Regions from separate parts of the Sporomusa intestinalis genome, predicted to be linked through region 1. Evidence: riboswitches for the same ligand, from Rfam matches in the RefSeq annotation. Region 1 holds a riboswitch; the other holds the start of a gene.
What was found. Region 1 has a riboswitch for FMN ahead of ribB (3,4-dihydroxy-2-butanone-4-phosphate synthase). Riboswitches for the same ligand answer to the same signal wherever they lie in the genome.
Positions count from the first base shown of each region.

Region 2: linked by a shared signal. The riboswitch ahead of ribD (bifunctional diaminohydroxyphosphoribosylaminopyrimidine deaminase/5-amino-6-(5-phosphoribosylamino)uracil reductase RibD) and the one ahead of ribB (3,4-dihydroxy-2-butanone-4-phosphate synthase) in region 1 are both predicted to bind FMN.

Region 1 is NZ_AP042390.1:5,514,671-5,522,048, forward strand. Features, by position in the region: gene ACZ481_RS25595 (efflux RND transporter periplasmic adaptor subunit) at 1-1,048, shown strand, start outside; gene ACZ481_RS25600 (efflux RND transporter permease subunit) at 1,061-4,195, shown strand; gene ribB (3,4-dihydroxy-2-butanone-4-phosphate synthase) at 4,251-4,907, opposite strand; FMN riboswitch at 4,992-5,135, opposite strand; gene ACZ481_RS25610 (efflux RND transporter permease subunit) at 5,197-7,378, opposite strand, start outside.
Region 2 is NZ_AP042390.1:2,598,670-2,606,047, reverse strand. Features, by position in the region: gene ACZ481_RS12220 (peptidoglycan D,D-transpeptidase FtsI family protein) at 1-203, shown strand, start outside; gene pknB (Stk1 family PASTA domain-containing Ser/Thr kinase) at 216-2,102, shown strand; gene rsgA (ribosome small subunit-dependent GTPase A) at 2,115-2,990, shown strand; gene rpe (ribulose-phosphate 3-epimerase) at 2,991-3,650, shown strand; FMN riboswitch at 3,692-3,824, shown strand; gene ribD (bifunctional diaminohydroxyphosphoribosylaminopyrimidine deaminase/5-amino-6-(5-phosphoribosylamino)uracil reductase RibD) at 3,922-5,061, shown strand; gene ACZ481_RS12195 (riboflavin synthase) at 5,024-5,677, shown strand; gene ACZ481_RS12190 (bifunctional 3,4-dihydroxy-2-butanone-4-phosphate synthase/GTP cyclohydrolase II) at 5,720-6,934, shown strand; gene ribH (6,7-dimethyl-8-ribityllumazine synthase) at 6,934-7,378, shown strand, end outside.

The DNA.
Region 1 (7,378 bases):
GCAGGAGGTTGGGGTTAAGGCGATGCAGGTCCTGCAGCAGGACACACCTGTTACATACGAGTTTGTTGGTGAAATCGTAGCGAAAGACGAAATTCAGATCAAATCCCAGGTCTCCGGCAATATTGCCCGTAAATTAGTGAAAGGCGGCGATACGGTCCAGGCCGGGCAGCCTTTATTTGAGATTGACCGACGCAATTATGCGGCAGCAGTAGCCGACGCCCAGGCGCAGGTGGCTCAAGCCCAGGCCTCGCTTAGCAACATCCGCCGTGATGTTGTGCGTTATCAAAATCTCGCTGACCAGGGCGGCATTGCGGCGCAGGTGCTAGACACCACCGAAGCCCAGGCTGAACAGGCCCAGGCCCAGGCCAATGCCTATCTGGCGAAACTGGCGCAGGCCCAGAATGATTTGGCAGATACATTAATTGTATCACCGGTGGACGGCCGGATCGGCGTAGGCGAATTAAGCGCCGGCATGTATGCCCAGGCCGGCAGCACCGTAATCGCGACCGTTTCCTCAGTCGACCCCGTACAGGTACGGTTTAGCATGAGCGAAAATGAATATCTGAAGTTTTCCCGCCTTGGCAATACGCCTGATTCCTGGGGCCAGAATCTGACTCTGATCCTCAGCGATGGCAGTAAATACCCGCTTACCGGGCATTTGGAGCAGGTTGACCGGGGCTTGAGCAGCCAGACCGGCACCCTGGCGATGAAAGCCTCCTTCAGCAACCCACAGCAATTACTGGTACCCGGCATGTTTGCCCGGATTGTGGCCGTCGGTGAAACCAGGCCAGGGGCTCTGCTGATTCCCCAGCGGGCGGTGCAGGAATTGCTGGGTAAAACCTTTGTCACCGTCGTCGGCGCCAATAATGAAGCCGTAACAAAGCCGATAAAGCTGGGGCCTAAAATAGATAATCTGCAAATTGTGGAAGAAGGCCTTACGGCCCAGGATGTTGTAGTGGTGGAAGGCTTTGCCAAAGCCCAACCAGGATCCATTCTCAAAGTTACAATGATCGGACTTCATGACCTGACAATTCCGGTCATGAAGTAAGGGGGCGGGTTCATGGCACAATTTTTTATCAACCGACCGATCTTTGCGATCGTTATAGCAATCCTTATTACCCTGGCCGGCGGTATTGCCGCCTTTAACCTGCCGATTGCCCAGTATCCGCAGATAACGCCGCCTCAGGTCAGCATCAGCACCGTATATACCGGCGCCAATGCCGATGTAGTGGAAAAAACCGTCGCCCAGGTCATCGAACAGCAGGTAAACGGCGTGGAGGGCGCGGTGGCGATGAGCTCAACCAGTGCCGATTCCGGCCGCTATTCCCTCAATGTTAAATTTGAGCTGGGGCAAAACCCGGATATGGTGACAATGTACACCCAGAACCGTGTGGCCCAGGCTAATGCCGGCCTGCCGCAGGATGTACAGCTTATGGGCGTAACCACCCGTAAGGTTTCCCCCGACACGGCTCTGTATTTTAGTCTTATCTCCCCTGACAACACCTATGACAGTGTATTTCTCAAAAACTACGGCAGCATTAACATTATTGACGATATTCGCCGGGTCCAAGGGGTCGGCGATGTCGGTGAATATGGCGCCGACTTCGGTATGCGTATCTGGCTCAAACCCGATAAACTGGCCCAGCTGGGGGTCACGGCCGCCGATGTTGCCAGTGCCATTAAAGAGCAAAATGTACAGGCCCCTGCCGGTACTATCGGCCAGCTGCCGTCGATGGCCCAGCAGGAGTTCCAGTATACGGCCAGTATTCAGGGCCGCCTTGTCACGGAAGAAGACTTTAAAAAGGTAATCATCCGCTCGCAAAGCGACGGCTCGGCCATTTATCTGGGCGATGTCGCCACAGTGGAGTTAAGTGCCAAGGATAATACCTTTAAAAGCAGCTTCAACGGGAGCGATTCGGTTGTTTTTGCTGTGCAGCTGACAACAGAAGCCAATGCCCTGGAGACAATCGCCGGGGTGCGGCAGGTTATTGAGGATGCCGCCAAACGGTTTCCACCGGGGGTGGAGTACCGCATCCTTACCGATAATACCAAGTATATCAGGGAGTCGTTAGAAAAGGTTTTCCATACCTTCCTGGAAGCCCTGGCCCTGGTCCTTGTCATCGTTTATCTGTTCCTGCAAAACTGGCGGGCCACGTTAATCCCCATGCTGGCCGTGCCGGTTTCCCTGATCGGAACCTTCGGCGCTTTTGTATTCCTGGGGTTCTCTATCAACACGCTGACCCTGTTTGCCATGGTGCTTGCCATTGGCCTGGTGGTGGATGATGCCATTATTGTGGTCGAGGCAGTTGAGCACCATATGCGTAAATCCGGCCTCAGCCCGAAAGAGGCTACTGTCCGGGCTATGCAGGAGGTTTCCGGCCCGGTTGTCGCTATCGCCTTCGTGCTCGCCTCTGTTTTTATTCCGGTTGCCTTTTTCGGCGGCACCACCGGTGTTTTGTATAAGCAGTTTGCGCTGACAATTGCGGTATCCATGGCGCTGTCGGCGATTGTGGCCCTGTCGCTGACCCCGGCGTTATGCAGCCTGCTGCTGCAGCCGCACACCGGCGAGAAGCGCACCGGCGTTATGGGCAAATTCTTTGATCGGTTTAACCTGTGGTTTGACCACATTACCGAGAAATATTCCAACGGTGTCCGCCATTCCATCCGCCGGGCCGGCTTATGGGGTGTAGGGCTGGCAGTTATCGTCATTCTGTGTGTCGGTATGCTGCGAGTAATTCCTTCGACCTTCGTTCCCAACGAAGACCAGGGCTTCATGCTATCGGTCGTCAGCCTGCCTGAAGCCGCCAACATGAACCGCACCCGGGCCATTGCCACGCAGGTCGGCGAAATTTACCGTTCGCTGCCAGGCGTGGAGAATACCATGGAGGTAGCCGGCTTTGATATTCTCGCCGGCGGCCAGAAGTCGAACGGCGCCATGGTTATTGCCGGCCTGGAGCCCTGGTCGGAGCGAACTGAACCCCATACCCAGCTTAATGCAATTCTGGGTCAGGCCATGGGCAAAGTAAGCGCAATACCGGAAGCCACCGTTTTTGCCTTTAATCCGCCTGCCTTGCCGGGAATCGGCGCCGTCGGCGGCCTCACCTTTATGATCCAGGACCGGGGCGGCTCTACGCTGGAGGAGATAAACAATGTATCCCAGCAATTTATTGCCGCCGCCAGAAAACGGCCCGAGCTGGGCATGGCTCAATCAAGCTTCCGCGCCGATACCCCCTCTTACCGGTATGATGTAGACCGGGAAAAGGCCAAAGCCCTGGGAGTTCCCGTCCAGGATATTTTCACCACCCTCCAGACCTTCCTGGGTGGTGTTCAGGTCAATGACTTTAACCGTTTTGGCCGGACCTACAAGGTTATGTTGCAGGCTGAGCCCGAATTCCGCGCCGATGTGGACGCGACCCGCTTCTTCTATGTGCGCAGCTCTGCCGGTACGATGGTCCCGCTCAATACACTGGTCACCCCGGTTGCCACCAGCGGTCAGACCCTGATCAAACGCTTTAACGGTTACCCGGCAATGCAGATTAACGCCACCACAGCAGCCGGTTACAGCTCCGGCCAGGCCATGCAGGCCCTGGAGGAGGTGGCGGCTGAGGTGTTACCCTCAACCTTCACCTATGAATGGGCTGATTTAAGCCGGGAGGAAAAGCTGTCCAGCGGTCAAACACCTGTTATTTTCGGCTTTGCGCTGCTCTTCGTGTTCTTGTGCCTGGCAGCGTTGTATGAAAGCTGGAATATCCCCTTTGCCGTATTGCTGTCAGTGCCCACAGGCATTTTAGGTTCCGTGCTGTTCCAATATGCCCGCGGCCTGGAAAACAGCGTCTACATGCAGATCGGCCTGGTCATGCTGATCGGCCTGGCGGCCAAAAATGCAATTCTGATCGTAGAATACGCCAAAGTCAGAACCGACAAGGGCATGGAGCCTGTGCAAGCGGCCATAGAGGCTTCCAAACTCAGACTGCGGCCAATTCTAATGACCTCGTTCGCCTTTATCCTGGGCTGCATTCCGCTGGCCCTGTCAACAGGCGCCGGTGCCGCCGCCCGCACGGCCCTGGGAACAACGGTCGTGGGTGGCATGATCATGGCCACCGGCCTGGGAATCTTCCTGGTTCCTGTATTATTTGTTGTGATTGAATACGGGACTGCTAAATACAAGAATTTTAGACAAAAACGCAGCGTCTAGTATGATGAATTAGCAAAGATCCGTAGACAGGAAAACTGTCTACGGATCTTTTTCTTTATCTTTGCTCTTTAGAGGCCAAGGCCTGCCGGTACTGGACAATATCTGCCACAGTGACTACCGGCATGTTATTCTTTTCGGCAAACGCTACTATTTCCGGCAGGCGGGCCATCGTCCCATCCGGATTGGTAAGTTCACATAAGACACCATATGGCTTCAGGCCGGCCAGCCGCATGAGGTCAACATTAGCCTCCGTATGGCCTGGGCGTTCCAGGACACCGCCGGGGCGCGCTCTTAATGGAAATACGTGCCCAGGGCGCCGCAGATGATCCGGACAGGCCTGTTCGGCGATCGCCGCCTGCACTGTCGTAACCCGGTCGGCCGCAGAAACCCCTGTAGTAACGCCGCTTGCAGCCTCAATGGATATAGTAAACGCCGTTTGAAAGTGGCTGGTATTATTCTCCACCATCAGCGGCAGAGCCAATTCTTCCGCCTTTTCTGCCGGCAGGCACAGGCAGACAATCCCGCTGCCGTCGCGGATAAGCATTGCCATCTGCTGCGGAGTCAATGACTCCGCAGCAAAAAATATATCGCCCTCGTTTTCCCGCTGTTCATCATCAGTAACCAGAATACCCTGCCCTGCGCGCAATGACTTAAGTGCCTGTTCCACCCGGGCACCAGAATTGCCAAACCGGGCTAATAACTGCTGATTCAAAGTAGTCGCCTCCTATATTTAGTCGACTCACCCGAATCAGGGCGTTGGGGACAGCTAGCACTGCTGTCAGTAACCAGCTAACTGTCTCATCCTCTTTCATCCGGACTATACCGTCGGCTCTGGCTTCTCACCAGATCTGCTGACCTCCTGCAAGCAGGAGCGCTCGCGGGCTCCCCAGTTGCCTGGGATACCGCCGGTGGGGACTTGCACCCCGCCCTGAGAATAAGTCTGACTATAGAATACTACTTTCACCGGGATTGTCAAGCCCGGAAAAATGCCGGCAAGCGTCTTAATCAGCCTGGTTTGCTTTTACTTCCGGCTTTACCTTAAACCACACGGCATACATGGTCGGCAGAACAAGCAGGGTCATCACGGTTGCGCCCAGCAAGCCGCCGCTGATGGCCACCGCCATCGGCCCCCAGAACGTGCTGGGAACCAGGGGCAGCATGCCAAGGATTGCCGCCGCCGCCGTAAGCATAATGGGGCGGAGTCTCAGTACGGCGGAGTTGATGATGGCCTCCCACGGCGCCTCGCCGGCTTTGATATGCTGTTCAATCTGATCAATCAGAATGACCGAGTTCCGGATAATCATCCCGCTAAGGGCTAAAATCCCGAGTTCAGCCACAAAACCCATCGGCCGGCCTGTTAGCAGCATGGTCAGGCTGACCCCGATGATGCCAAGCGGAGCGGTCAGAAGAGTCAGGATCATCAAAGATATATTCTGCAATTGCAGCATAAGCAGGATAACAATAGCCACAATCATAATCGGCACCGTTTTCAGCAAGAAGTCAATCGAGGTCTGGCTTTTTTCAAACGAACCGCCAATCTCAATACTATAGCCGGCAGGCAGGCCGGCGCGGACTGATTTTAGACTTTCATACACTTCCTTGGTGGCATCATTACCGGTTACACCGGGGCTTACCTCTGCTTGCACCGTAATCGTCGGCTTCAGGTTATGACGCCAGATTACCCCTTCTTCCGCAGCGTAGCTTATTTGGGCAATTTGCTCTAAAGGCACAAATTTGCCGTTGCCGATGTGTACCGGCAGGTCTTTGATACTGCCTAAATCCTTGCGGTTCTGCGCATCTAAACGGAACACAATGCCAACCGTCTTATCCTGCTCATAATACTCGGCAATGGCGGCGCCGGACAGCTGGCTCTGTAAATCCTGAGCCAACCCCTGGCTATTGAGACCAAGCGTTCTGGCCTTGTCCTGGTCAACCGCTAAATGCATAACTTTGCTTTTTTCATTCCAGTCAAAGTTAATCTTTGTAAGGTTGGGATTCGCAGCCATCGTCTCACTGACCTGTTTTGCAATTGCCCGGACTTGCTCGTGGTCATAGCCGCTAACCCGCAGCATAACCGGGTATTCTGAGGGAGGACCGGTTTGAATCAGCTTAACATGGCCCCGCACATTAGCAAAGTTTTCGTCAAACAACTTATCAATTTTCATCTGCAGCGCCTCACGGGCCTGGAGGTTTTTGGCAACAATAATAAACTGGGCATAGTTGTTCGTGGGCAGCTTGGGCTCTATAGTAAGAATAAAGCGGGGTGCGCCTTTGCCGACATAATAGCTGTAACTCTCAATGTCCGGGTCACCGGCGAGGCTGTCAGCCAGTTTTTGGGCTTCCTGCCCGGTTGCGGCCAGCGAGGCTCCTTCCGGCAACGTCATCTCCACAATTAGCTCCGGCCGGACTGAAGGCGGGAAAAACTCCTGTTTGACAAACTGTAATAAAAAGATCGAGCCAGCAAAACAAACCGCCGTTATGACAAGCACCAGCTGCTTGTGCTTCAGGCACCAAACAAGGGTCTGCCGGAACAGCCGGTAAAACCTTGTATCGTATATATCACGGCCCGGCCCGGCGGTATGTTTGGGTTTGATCAGCTTATACCCCAGCAGCGGCGTTACCATAACAGATACAACCCAGGAAATTACCAGGGCAATGGTGATAACCGGGAATAAACTGCTGGTAAATTCGGCCGCCGCCCCCTGCGAAAAACCGATGGGTATAAAGCCGGCACAAGTGATAAGGGTGCCTGTGAGCATCGGAAAAGCAGTAGCGGTATAGGCGTAGCAAGCCGCCTCAAAGCGCCCCCACCCCTGCTCCAGCTTTACGGTCATCATCTCAATAGCGATGATGGCATCATCCACTAATAAGCCCAGAGCCATGATTAAGGCCCCCAGCGATACCTTGTGCAAATCTATCCCCTGGATCTCCATACCCACAAAGATCCCGGCAATAACCAGAGGGATACATAAGGCAACCACGACGCCTGACCGGACCCCAAGGCTGAGAAAGCTGACTGCCAGTACAATGACGACAGCTTCCCCCAAAGATTTGATAAATTCATTGATGGATTCTTTGACCACTTGGGGTTGATTGGATACCTGGCTGATTTCCATGCCGAGCGGCAAATCCTTTTTTATTACCGCTATAGTCTTCTCCAGCTCGGTCCCCAGGGTAAGGATG
Region 2 (7,378 bases), 2.6 Mb from region 1:
GAGCGGCCATCCGGAATATTGAGGTTGCCGGTAAAACCGGCACAGCCGAAAATCCACACGGCTCGCCGCATGCCTGGTTTATCGGCTTTGCACCGGCGGCGAATCCGCAGGTTGCGATTGCCGTGGTTGTCGAAAACGCCGGTGCCGGCGGCGCCATCGCCGCGCCGGCAGCGCGGCAAGTCCTGGTACAGGCATTACAATAAGGGGGTGAATATATGCTCAATCGCACACTTGATGATCGTTACACAATACTGGAACGTATTGGCGGCGGGGGGATGGCCGACGTATATCGTGCTCACGATAAGCTGCTTGACCGTTCAGTAGCTGTTAAGGTACTCCGCTCACAGTTTACTGACGACGAGGAGTTTGTAAGCCGGTTCCGGCGTGAAGCCCAGGCAGCCGCCAGGCTTTCTCACCCCAATATTGTTAATATTTACGATGTTGGTCTGGATGAACAAGCCTATTATATTATTATGGAATATATCTCCGGGGAAACACTAAAGGACAAAATTGAACGGGAAGCGCCCCTGCCTGTGGAAACAGCGGTGCGGATCGCCATCGAAATAGCAGAAGCACTTGAACATGCTCATCAAAACAATTTGGTTCATTGTGATATTAAACCACATAATATTCTTGTCACCCGTTCCGGCCGCATTAAAGTAACTGACTTTGGCATTGCCAGAGCCGTTACTTCCTCGACCATGACCAACTCCGGCACAATTATCGGCTCAGTCCATTATTTTTCTCCGGAACAGGCCAAAGGTGCCGCCGTGGGCGCCAAGTCAGATATTTATTCACTCGGCGTTGTTCTCTATGAAATGCTTACAGGCCAGGTCCCGTTTACCGGTGAATCACCGATCAGCATTGCCCTTAAGCATCTGCAGGAAGAACCAAAGGCCCCCCGTGAACTAAATCCTGACATCCCACCCCTCATTGAGGCCATTGTTCTAAAAGCAATGGCTAAAGAACCTGCGGCCAGATTTAATGATATTGGCGAAATGACTGCCGATTTTAAATTAACCCAGCATTATCTCAGGGATGACAGCACCCGCCGCTTATCGCACAATGATTTCCCTACCCAGGTCCTGCCGCCGGTAACACCGCCCTCAAACCCAGGCAACCCTAACAACCCGGTTCAGTCACCAGGCCTCACGCCTGACAGGCCGGCAACCAAAAACAGCAGGCCCTGGATCTGGGGAAGCCTGATTTTTCTGCTGCTGGTTTCGGCCCTTGCCGCCTTTCTAGGCTTCGGCAAATTCTGGAGCCTTAGTGAGGTGATTGTACCGGACGTTGTCGGCAAGCAGGTAGATACGGCCCGCAATATCTTAATCAGTAATAACCTGCGCGTTACCGTGTCCGATGCTTTCGATGATAAAGTCCCGGCCGGGTATGTTATTTCCCAGCAACCGGAAGCGGGAGCAACGGTCAAAGAGCAGCGGACCATTACCGTTATCGTCAGCAAGGGCGGCGAGGTGACTGTAGTGCCCGATTTGCGCGGCCTCAACCGTCGCGATGCGGAGCTGCAGATTAAAAATTCCGGGTTGAAGGTAGGCCGGATTGACGAACAATTCGCAGAGGATAGCCCGCAGGATACGGTTATCAGCCAGAATCCCCGGCCGCCGGCGCAAATAACCAAAGGTACGGCGATTGATATTGTTGTAAGTAAGGGGGCCGGACCGAAAAAAGTCATACTGCCTGATTTCCAAGGCTCCCTCTTGAGTACTGTTGCCTCGCAGCTGGAAAGCCTGAAGCTAAAACAGGGACAAGTAACGGAAATCCTCAATGACAAATACCCGCCGGGAACCATTGTCGGCCAGAATCCACTCCCGGCTACGGAAGTGGCAGAGGGTACAGCAATTGACTTTTCCGTAGCTAAAGGCGTACCGGGAGCTGTCAAAAGAGCCATGGTGCAAATAACAGTGCCTGACGGCTCAAACCGGCAGCCACTGCAAATTGTGGTGACAGACGCCAATGGCCGCCGTGTCGTGTATGAAGGCACGCATAAAGCCGGGGAGCGGGTGGAAAAAACGGTAGAAGGTATTGGCCAGGTACGGGTGCAAGTATATATAAACGAAAAATTATTGCAGGAACAAACAATATAGGAGGCTCATCATGTGCTGAAAGGTATTGTGGTAAAAGCCTATAACAGTTACTACTATGTACAGGCCGGCAGTAGAATCGTCACCTGCAGTCTCCGTGGCCGGTTTAAAAAGGAGCGCTTTTCCCTCCTGGTGGGCGATGAGGTGACCTATACCATAACCGGCCCGGACAAAGGCGTCATTGAAGAGATCCTGCCCCGTCGCAGCATGCTGAAGCGGCCAATGGTAGCCAATGTGGACCAGGTTGTTTTAACCTTTGCCGCTGTCAATCCGAATATCAATACAACGCTAGTGGATAAGTTTCTGGTTATTGCCGAATTTTCTGAGCTGGAAATAATCCTCTGCATTAACAAGATCGATTTATCGAATACGGAATCTATCGCCGAATTAGCCGGGCTGTATGAACAGATCGGGTATAAGGTGCTTACCGTTTCCGCCCGGCAGGGCATAGGGATCGATGTATTACGCTCGCTGCTTTTTGATAAAATCAGCGTATTTGCCGGCCCCTCCGGTGCCGGCAAATCAACTATTCTAAATGCCGTTCAGCCCGGACTGGAGCTCATGACAGGAGACGTCAGCCACAAAATCGGCCGGGGCAAGCATACCACACGGTTTGCCGAGCTTATGCCGGTGAGCGGCGGCGGTTTTGTCGTTGATACTCCGGGATTCAGTTTCACCGAGTTTAACGATATAGAGGAAGCGCATCTGATGGACTATTTCCCTGATATAGCCAGGCTGGCGCCAACCTGCAAATTCAGTTCCTGCCTGCATCACCGGGAGCCCCAGTGTGCCGTTAAACAGGCCGTCGCCAACGGACTCATACGTCAGGAAAGGTATCAGTCCTATATTGAGATATTAACTGAAATCAGAGAAAGCAGGAAGGACTACTAGATGACTACGCCGATTAAAGTTGCCCCTTCTATTTTATCTGCCGATTTTTCACACTTAGCGGCGGAAATACTTAAAATTGAACAGGCCGGAGCCGACTGGGTACACATCGATGTTATGGACGGCCACTTTGTCCCTAACCTAACCTTTGGCGCGCCGGTTGTCGCGGCCATCCGTCCTGTCACCAAACTACCTTTTGACGTTCATTTAATGGTCAGCAACCCCCAGGACTTTGTTGATCCTTTTGTAAAAGCCGGCGCCGATATCATTACGGTTCATGCGGAGACCGCCCCGCACCTGCACCGCCTGATTCAAACCATTAAAGAGCGGGGAAAGAAAGCCGGCGTATCTTTAAATCCCGCAACACCGCTCTCAGTAGTGGAAGAAGTGCTTGGCGACATTGATATGGTCCTGATCATGAGCGTCAATCCGGGCTTTGGCGGTCAGCAGTTCATACCGGCTGCAGTTGACAAGATTGCCCGTCTGCGGGCGATGCTTACTGCCCGCAGACTCACTGTTGATATTGAGGTAGACGGGGGCATTAATGCGGTTACGGCCCGTAAGGTTACGGCTGCCGGCGCCAATATCCTGGTTGCCGGTTCCGCCGTATACGGCGCCCCGGACATAGCGGCAGCAATTAAGGCCATCCGGGGTCTTGATTAATTTGGCGCTTAATGGTAACATAGGTAGTAGCTAATTTTATATTCAGCCTTTGGGGCAAGGTGAAAAAGAGAGATCTTTTGATTCCTGACCGGCGGTACAGCCCGCGAGCCGTTATACGGCTGATCTGGTGCAATTCCAGAGCCGACAGTATAGTCTGGATGGTAAAAGGCGTATATGCTGCCATAATGGCAGTTACTGAATTTTCCCTTTAACTGTTGATAGCCCCAAAGCTAATCAACAGTTTTTATTTTACCTGTACTGGGGGACTTTTATGGATGAGTATTACATGCAGCAGGCACTGACAATCGCTCAGTACGCTCAGGGCCGGACCAGCCCTAATCCAATGGTAGGCGCTGTTATCGTCAAAGACGGCCGCATTGTCGGCCAGGGGTGGCACCGGCAGGCAGGCACGCCCCATGCTGAGATTCATGCTTTGATCCAGGCAGGCGACCTGGCGAGAGGGGCCACCGTCTATGTGACGCTCGAGCCATGCTCTCATCACGGCCGGACCGGGCCCTGCGCCGATGCCCTGATTCAAGCCGGTGTCAGTAAAGTTGTTGCCGCCATGACTGATCCCAATCCGCTGGTTGCCGGTAATGGCTTTAACCGCCTCCGGGCAGCCGGCATCCAAGTTGTGGAAGGTGTTCTGTCAGCAGAAGCAGCCCGCCTCAACGAAGTGTTTATTAAATGGATGGTTACCGGCGGCATGCCCTGGGGGGTTCTCAAAACAGCCATGTCTCTTGACGGCAAAATTGCTGCTTATACCGGTGACTCTAAGTGGATAACCGGCGCAGCGGCAAGAGCGTATGTCCATCAACTCCGCGATACGTATGCAGGTATTCTGGTAGGTATCGGTACGGTGCTTGCCGATAATCCGGAATTAACTACCCGCTTGCCCGCGGCTGGCCGCAATCCGGTGAGGATTATTGTTGACAGTATGGCCCGTACGCCGCTGACTGCGAAGGTAGTAACCGACGGCCAGGCGCAAACCATTATCGCTGTCAGCCGCGAGGCCCCGGCTGACAGGGTTGCCGCTCTCGGCAGCCAAGGCGTTGAGGTACTAACGCTTGACCAGACACCGGCAGGCATCAACCTGCGCCAGCTGTTTAAAATATTGGGAGAACGCCGCATTACCAGTATATTGGTGGAAGGTGGCGCCACGATCAATGCGTCAGTGCTTGCAGCCGGTTTAATCGATAAAGTCCACTGCTTCATTGCTCCGAAAATAATTGGCGGCCACACCGCGCCAACCCCGGTAGGAGGCACAGGCTTTCCGGCTGTAGACCAGGCGCTTGGACTGGAGGACCTGAAAACGGAAGCCTTAGGCACCGACATTTTACTTACCGGCTATATAACCGGACGGGAGGGACACAATGTTTACCGGACTTGTGGAAGAACTCGGCCAAGTTAAACAAATCGCGAGAGGCGCCAAATCTGTGCGTCTGACCGTAAGTGGCCGCAAAGTACTGACAGATGTTAAGCTTGGCGACAGCATTGCCGTTAACGGCACCTGCCTCACCGTTGTCGACTATGGCCGTGACTGGTTTACTGCCGATGTCATGCCGGAAACAGTTGACCGGACAGCCCTGGCTGAACTCCAGACCGGCGACACGGTCAACCTGGAGCGCACGCTCCGGGTTGGCGATCGCCTCGGCGGGCATATCGTCAGCGGTCACATTGACGGTGTCGGTCTGATTCTGACCAAGGAACAAAATGACAATGCCGTTATTGTCAGAATTAGTGCCGGCCCCGAAGTTATGCGCTATGTTATTAACAAAGGCTCCGTTGCCATTGACGGCACAAGCCTTACTGTCGTCGACTCCGGCCCGGACTGGTTTACCGTTTCCCTGATTCCCCATACGGCGGCCCTGACTACCGTAGGGCTAAAACCAGCAGGCAAGCAAGTAAATTTAGAAGCAGACATCATCGGCAAATATGTTGAAAAACTGCTTGGTCTAAAACCGGACAGCAAGCCGGCTGACAGGATAACGCTCGGCTTTCTTGAACAGCACGGCTTTGCCCGCTGAGCAATACACGGCCAGGTAATGAAACGGAGGAAGTTGGTTATTATGAAATTCAATACGATTGAAGAAGCGATTGAAGATATAAAAAATGGTAAAATCGTAGTCGTTATTGACGATGAGGACCGGGAAAACGAAGGTGACCTTGTGATAGCGGCCGAAAAAGTAACCCCTGAAGCCATCAATTTTATGGCTACCCACGCCCGCGGCTTGATTTGCATGCCAATTATCGGCAACAGGCTTGATGAACTCGGCATTGGGGCTATGGTCGCTGAGAATACGGACAATCATTGTACGGCTTTTACAGTCTCCATTGACGCCAAATCAGTGACAACCGGCATATCGGCCCAGGAAAGGGCAGCCACTGTACAGGCAGTGCTTGATCGTAAAACAAGGAGCAGTGACCTGAGACGCCCCGGGCATATCTTCCCGCTCAGATACTGTGAGGGCGGTGTGCTGCGCCGTACAGGACATACGGAAGCGGCTGTGGATTTGGCCGTATTGGCCGGCCTGTATCCGGCCGGCGTAATCTGCGAAGTAATGAATGAAGATGGCACAATGTCCCGGACGCCGGAATTAATGGAGTTTGTAAAAAAACATGAACTGAAACTCATAACCATAGCCGACCTGATCAAATACCGGAAACAACATGAACGGTTTGTTACCAGAGCGGCCGAAACCAACCTGCCGACCAAATATGGTGATTTCCGCCTCATTGCCTATGAAAGTCAACTGGATAATCAGTGCCATATTGCCCTGGTAAAGGGGGATATTACCAATAAGCAAAATGTATTGGTGCGGGTCCATTCCGAATGCCTGACAGGTGATGTTCTCGGATCTCTGCGCTGCGACTGCGGCGATCAGCTGGCTCATGCCCTAAAACGCATCGAACAGGAAGGCAGCGGCGTATTGCTCTATATGCGGCAGGAAGGCAGGGGCATTGGCCTGGCGAATAAAATCCGCGCCTACGCCTTGCAGGATAAGGGCAAAGACACAGTCGAAGCCAATGAACTTTTAGGCTTTGCCCCTGACCTCAGGGATTATGGCATTGGCGCCCAGATATTAGCCGACCTTGGTTTGACCAGTATCAGGCTGCTTACCAACAACCCCCGCAAACGGATCGGGCTTGAGGGCTACGGACTGACAATTACGGAACGGGTGCCGCTGGAAATATTGGCGAACAAATTTAACAACCGGTATTTATCTGCCAAAAAATCCAAACTGGGACATTTACTCAAACAATATGAGGAGGCACAAAAATAATGGAGAATAGTAAAATTCATGAAGGAAATCTGGTTGCGGATGGATTAAAATTCGGCATCATTGTCGCCCGGTTTAATGAATTTATTACCAGCAAACTGCTGGGTGGCGCCCTGGATGCCCTCAAGCGCCACGGTGCTGCCGGCGAGAACGTGGAAATTGCCTGGGTCCCCGGTGCCTATGAGATTCCGCTTGTAGCGCAGAAGCTGGCAATGAGCAAAAAATATGATGCGGTCATCTGCCTGGGCACGGTAATCAGGGGCAGCACCAGCCATTACGACTATGTTTGCGCCGAGGTATCCAAAGGGGTGGCTCAGGTTGGCTTGCATAGCGGGGTCCCGACCATCTTCGGCGTGCTCACTACCGACACCATTGAACAAGCGATCGAGCGGGCCGGCACCAAAGCGGGGAACAAAGGTTTTGATGCCGCCGTGTCGGCCATCGAGA